2 regions of the Diplocloster hominis genome follow, and region 1 is predicted to be linked to the other one. Evidence: predicted binding sites of a transcription regulator. Region 1 holds the regulator's gene; the other holds the start of a gene.
The links. Region 1 encodes NrdR, which represses ribonucleotide reductase genes. Its sites were predicted from a motif close to CACAANATNTTGTG; they were not measured.

Region 1 (3,432 bases):
GCTGTTCCGGTACCGTATGGTTTCCAAGGTGAATATCTACAGCATCAATGAATTCGAGGACTATTATTACGGATATATGGTAAATGATACCGGCTATCTGAAATACTTTGACCTGTATCTGTATGATGAGGGCTTCGTCCTTCAGCTTCCGACCAGGCACGCGCCGAAGAAGGTGCCGTCCGCCAACCCTCACGAAAAACTTTTCCATGTCCTCAAAGAGTCGGAAAAATGGGGAGAGATGTTAAAGATCGGAACGGTGGGAAGTTTAAATGACCGGATCACCAAAGGGGAAATCAATGATCTGATACTCGTGCAGGAAGCACTGCAGGAGCACAAGATGTCCGAGATCGGGAAAGAGATCTGCGCCCGGCCGGAGAAGAAATTCGTCATGATCGCCGGTCCGTCCTCCTCCGGGAAAACAACCTTTGCCCATCGGCTGTCCATACAGCTGACGGCCCAGGGCCTGACTCCGCATCCGATTTCCATCGACGACTATTTCCTGAACCGTGATAAGACACCGCTGGATTCAGATGGCAAACCGAACTATGAATGCCTGGAGGCGCTTGACGTGCGCCAGTTTAACCAGGACATGAACGACCTGCTGGAAGGCAGGCAGATAGAGCTTCCGACTTTTAATTTTAAGACCGGGAAACGGGAATACCGCGGCCGGACGCTGCAGCTTGGCGAGGAGGATGTTCTGGTCATCGAGGGAATCCACGGCTTGAATGACAAACTGTCGCCTACGCTTCCGCGGGACAGCAAATACAAAATCTATATCAGTGCCTTAACCCAGTTAAACATCGATGAACACAATCGGATACCCAGTACGGACGGCCGTCTGATCCGCCGTCTGGTCAGGGACTACAGGACCAGAGGAACCTCAGCGGATGCCACTATCAATATGTGGGCTTCGGTACGAAGAGGGGAAGAAGAGAATATCTTTCCTTATCAGGAGGAAGCGGACGTTATGTTTAACTCGGCTCTCATCTATGAGCTTGCCGTATTAAAACAATATGCCCAGCCGATCCTGTTCGGAATCCCCAGGGAATCTGAAGAATATGTGGAAGCAAAACGCCTGCTTAAGTTCCTGGACTATTTTATCGGAGTGGGTACGGAGCATATACCGAAGAATTCGATTTTAAGAGAATTTGTCGGCGGCAGCTGTTTTTATGTATAAAAGCCTGCAGGAGATCTGTAGATCAAACAGCAGAGCCCTGCGGATAATTGATATTATACATGAGGAGGAGAGCGAATGAAGTGTCCATTTTGTAATCAGGAGAATACAAGGGTGATCGATTCAAGGCCCGCAGACGACAACAGTGCAATCCGCAGAAGAAGGCAGTGTGACGAATGCGGGAAGAGATTTACCACCTATGAAAAGGTGGAGACGATTCCGCTGATCGTAATCAAGAAAGATAACAACAGGGAGCAGTATGACCGGAAAAAGATCGAAGCCGGCGTACTGCGGGCCTGCCACAAACGGCCGATATCCGCAAAGCAGATCAGCGATCTGGTGGATGAGGTGGAAAACGATATCTTCAACCAGGAAGTCAGAGAGATCGACAGCAGCCTGATTGGAGAGATCGTGATGGACAAGTTAAAAGACCTGGATACCGTGGCCTATGTCAGATTTGCATCTGTTTACCGTGAATTCAAAGATGTGAACACTTTTATGGACGAGATAAAGAAAATTTTAAACTAAGAATGACTGCGGAGTGAACGCGGTTCTTAATTTAGAATTGGACAGTAAGAGGTGAAGGTGTACATGGGGATAAGACAAAACTATAAAAAAATAGGTACATTGGGTTTGACGTTTTTATTGGCAATAACCATGGCGCGGCCGGCTTTGGGGGAGTCGCCCGTCCAGTATAAGATCAGCAGCGAACCGGTGATACAGGGCAGACTTACGGCCCAGGAGAGCGGTTCTGTCCGTATGCAGCTGGCAGATGAGAGTATCTTAAGTCCGATGCCCGAGCTGCAGGAGACAAAGGAGACAGTGCGGATTCCATCCGGATTCGATTTGAGAGATGATGAGGGACGAAATGTCGTGACATCGGTGAAGGATCAGAAGGATTCGTCCACCGGCTGGACATTTGCGGCGGTCGCCTCCCTGGAATCCAACCTGATGAAAAAGGCGGAGGCGGCGTCGGAAGTGGATCTGTCAGAGCGGCATCTGGCGTGGTCCGTCTATCATGGAGAAAACGATGCGGAAGATGAGAGCGCCTATGCAGGCGGTGATACCTTTACGGTTCCGGCAAAAGCCGCAGATGCTTTTTCGGCCGGAGGCAGCAGGCAGCAGGCGGCGGTAACGCTGGCACGGTGGTATGGGGCGGCTGCGGAAAAAGACGCTCCCTACGAAGAACCGCTGGCTGCGGTGTCAGACACCACGGTTTCCCGCATTCATATGGCTAACGCCTATTACCTGCCGGAGACGGCAGTGTGGTCCGGAACGTCCTACTCCTGCGATCTGGCCGCAGCTGCGGAAATTAAGAAGTGTATGATGGAAAACGGTGCCGTAGCAGCCTCCTATTATGAGGACCAAAAGGCGAGAGCGGATTCCGAATATTACAATTTACAGACCTGTTCCTATTTCTATCCGGGCAATGAGCAGGCAAATCAGGGGATCACCATCGTCGGCTGGGATGACAGCTATAAACAGACGAATTTTACCGGAGAAAGCCTTCCGGAAGGGCCTGGAGCGTGGATTGTCAAAAACAGCCGCGGTCAAAAGACGGATCAGAACGGTTATTTTTATCTGTCTTATTATGACAGAAGCCTGTGTGATTATACGCTGTTCGAGGCAGTACCTGAGAATGATTTAAGCCCCAAAGAAGAAGTGTATCAGAATATCTATCAATACGACGGTGTCGGAACAGGTGAGCTGATGTTAACCGATGCGGCGGAACTGAAATTCGCCAATCAGTTTACTGCCCGCGGGAATGAGACCATCAAAGCGGTGGGTCTGTATACGCTGGAGGCGGATACGATGGTGGATGTCTCCGTTTACCGGTCGGCGTTAGATGGAGTGCCGGAGAGCGGACAGGAAGTATATCATCAGTCTATGATGATTCCCTACGCCGGTTTCCATACACTTCCGATGGAGAACGGCGGATTCACCGTGAAAGCCGGAGAGAGTTTTACTGTAGTCGCCTCTGCGGAAAGCGGCGGTAAATATCAGTATCTTCAGGAAGCTGCTGTGGATGGATCGAATCTGGTGCAGCTGGATTATCAGGAAGGGCAGAGCTATTACTGGTCGGCAGAGAATGATAAGTGGCAGGATGCGGTACGTCAGATGACGGTGGAGGATGTACCGGTGCAGTTAGGGAACGCCTGCATCAAGGTGTACAGTGATACAGCGCCGGATTTGGGTATCTTAAGGCTTACCATAACCGGGAAAGACGCGGAGGGAAAACGCCTGTCCCAGCAGACAGT
Region 2 (3,432 bases), on a different contig from region 1:
CGATGCGGAGAAGGCGAAGGGATATCTGAATGAAGCGTTAAAGCTGGAGGGAAAGAAGGACAAAGATTACCTGAAACGGGGAGAGATCTATTATTATCTCGGAGATTACCAGAATGCGGAAAAAGAGCTGAAAGCGGCTCTGGAAAAAGAGAACACGGAAAGCCTGCTCTATCTGGGAAAAACCTATGAGGCGGTACAGGACCCGGACACTGCATTAGATTACTACCAGCAGTATCAGGAAAAAGGTCAGGAAAGCCAGGAAGTCTACAACATTATGGGCGTGTGCAAAAGGAACAAAGGGGATTATGAAGGAGCCCTGCAGAGTTTCCAGGCCGGACTGGCCATGACCGGAGACACATCCTTCCGCCAGACATTGCTGTTTAACGAAGCGGTTGTGTACGAATATCTGCTGGATTTTGACACGGCGGCGTCTAAGATGGCTGCTTATCTTGAGGAATTCCCGGAAGATACGAAAGCCCAGAAAGAAAATGAATTCCTTCAGACCAGACGGACAAAATCGGCCGGGGAAGGCGATAATCCGGAAGAAAGTGGAGATACTGATGAAGGAGACGGTCAAAATCCGGAAGGATAGGATGGCGAAAACGGAGAGGCATAGATGATAGAATTCGAAGAAATTAAGGAAAAAGTAATTTTAGTCGGAGTATCCTTAAACGACGGGGACGACACGAAAGACTCCCTGACTGAGCTTGAGGAACTGGCTTCCACGGCGGGGGCCCAGACGGCAGGCGTGTTGATTCAGACACGGACGCAGATTCATCCGGGGACCTATCTGGGGTCCGGAAAATTAGAGGAACTCTCAGAGATGATTTACGATACCGGGGCAACCGGTATCATATGTGACGACGAACTCTCTCCGGCGCAGCTGCGGAATATGGAAGAGGCGCTGGATACCAAGATCATGGACCGCACGCTGGTGATCCTGGATATTTTCGCTAAGAGAGCGTCCACCAGCGAAGGCAAGATCCAGGTGGAGCTGGCCCAGTTAAAATATCAGCTGGCCAGACTGGTGGGGCTTCGAAGCTCCCTGTCCAGGCTGGGCGGAGGTATCGGAACCAGGGGCCCGGGTGAGAAAAAGCTGGAGATGGACCGGCGGCTGGTAAAAGAACGGATTGCACAGCTAAACCGGGAACTCAAAGAGGTCAAGCGCCACCGTGAGGTTACGCGCAGCCAGAGGCAGAAGAACAGAATCCCGGTGGCCGCGATCGTCGGTTACACCAATGCGGGGAAGTCGACCCTGCTGAACACGCTCACCGGCGCCCAGGTGCTGGAAGAGGATCAGCTCTTTGCGACACTGGACCCCACCACCAGGAGTTTAATTCTGCCCAGCAAACAGCAGATTCTGCTGACAGACACCGTGGGGTTCATCCGTAAGCTGCCTCATCATCTGATTGAGGCATTCCGCAGTACATTGGAAGAGGCGAAATACGCGGATATTATACTACATGTTGTGGATGTGTCCAATCCGCAGGTGGAAAAACAGATGTACGTAGTCTATGAGACACTGGCGGATCTGGGGATCGCGGGCAAGACGATCATCACCTTGTTTAACAAACAGGACAGAATATCCGGGCCTGTCGATTTACGCGATTTCAAAGCGGACAAAACATTGAAGATATCAGCCAGAAACGGGGACGGCCTGGAGCGCCTTAAGGAAACCCTGGATGAGGTGCTCCATGAGCGCCACATGCTGTTGGAACGGGTATTTCCCTACGAGAAAGCGGGACTGATCGCCCTGATCAGAGAACAGGGTGGACTGATCTGCGAGGATTATCGGGATAACGGGATTTATGTAAAAGCATATGTGCCCAAAGAGCTTTATGCAAGAGTATCTGGGTGATTATCGACACTAACACTATATTTTGTGTGAAATTAATAAAACATACAAGATATAGTGTTTTTCTATTGACTCCCAGTTGGAAATCTGCTACAATTTGATTGCTGACGTAAAGAGATTAATTGATGACATGGGAAGGATGAGAGTGAGATGTTTCGTGTAGTAAAGAGAGACGGCGAAGTGGCAGATTTTGATCTGGCCAAAATCAGTGGCGCAGTTCAGAAGGCATTCACCGCAACGGAAAAAGAATTTAATCAGGATATTATCGATTTGCTGTCCCTGAGAGTGACAGCAGACTTTCAGTCTAAGATCAAGGACAACCTGGTTCACGTGGAAGATGTACAGGACAGTGTGGAGAAGGTTTTGGAACAGGCCGGCTACACCGATGTGGCAAAGGCCTATATTTTATACCGGAAGCAGCGGGAAAAGATCCGTAATATGAAGTCTACGATTCTGGACTATAAGGAAATCGTAAACAGTTATGTAAAAGTAGAAGACTGGCGTGTAAAAGAGAACTCTACCGTGACTTATTCGGTAGGCGGACTGATCTTAAGCAACTCAGGAGCCGTGACTGCCAACTACTGGCTGTCCGAGATCTATGATGAGGAGATTGCCAGTGCGCACCGGAACGCGGATATCCATCTGCATGATTTGTCCATGCTGACCGGATACTGTGCTGGATGGTCCTTAAAACAGCTGATCGAGGAAGGGCTGGGAGGCATCCGCGGAAAGATTACTTCCTCACCTGCGAAGCATCTGTCCGTTCTGTGCAACCAGATGGTAAACTTTCTCGGCATTATGCAGAATGAATGGGCCGGCGCTCAGGCGTTCTCATCCTTCGATACCTATCTGGCGCCCTTTGTTAAGGTAGATAACCTGGACTACCGGGAAGTGAAAAAATGTATTGAGTCCTTTATCTACGGTGTGAATACGCCCAGCCGCTGGGGAACCCAGGCTCCTTTCTCCAATATAACGCTGGACTGGACCGTACCCAACGACTTGGCAGAACTTCCGGCTATCGTAGGCGGCAAGGAGATGGACTTCAAATATAAAGACTGTAAGACGGAAATGGATATGATCAATAAGGCCTTTATCGAGACTATGATCGAAGGCGATGCCAACGGCCGCGGCTTCCAGTATCCGATTCCCACCTACTCGATCACCAGCGATTTTGACTGGTCCGATACGGAAAATAACCGTCTGCTGTTTGAGATGACTGCAAAATATGGAACCCCGTATTTCTCCAACTACATTAACAGCGACATGCAGCCCAGTGATGTCCGCAGTATGTGCTGCCGTCTGCGTCTGGACCTGCGTGAGCTGCGCAAGAAAACAGGTGGATTCTTTGGCTCCGGTGAGAGCACCGGAAGTGTGGGCGTTGTAACCATCAATATGCCCAGAATCGCTTACCTGGCCAAGAATGAACAGGATTTCTACAAGAGACTGGATCGGATGATGGACATCTCCGCCAGATCCTTAAAGATTAAGCGGGAAGTTATTACTAAGCTTCTGAACGAAGGCTTATATCCTTACACCAAACGTTACCTTGGAACTTTCGACAATCATTTTTCCACAAT

Region 2: a site for NrdR is predicted at 1,902-1,915, ahead of ABC831_RS04750 (ribonucleoside triphosphate reductase). Genes of this name have one in related genera too.

Annotation. Positions count from the first base shown of each region.
Region 1 is NZ_JAWDIY010000019.1:118,843-122,274, forward strand. Features, by position in the region: gene ABC831_RS17355 (nucleoside kinase) at 1-1,177, shown strand, start outside; gene nrdR (transcriptional regulator NrdR) at 1,253-1,702, shown strand; gene ABC831_RS17365 (lectin like domain-containing protein) at 1,766-3,432, shown strand, end outside.
Region 2 is NZ_JAWDIY010000003.1:284,625-288,056, reverse strand. Features, by position in the region: gene ABC831_RS04760 (tetratricopeptide repeat protein) at 1-592, shown strand, start outside; gene hflX (GTPase HflX) at 617-1,858, shown strand; gene ABC831_RS04750 (ribonucleoside triphosphate reductase) at 2,006-3,432, shown strand, end outside.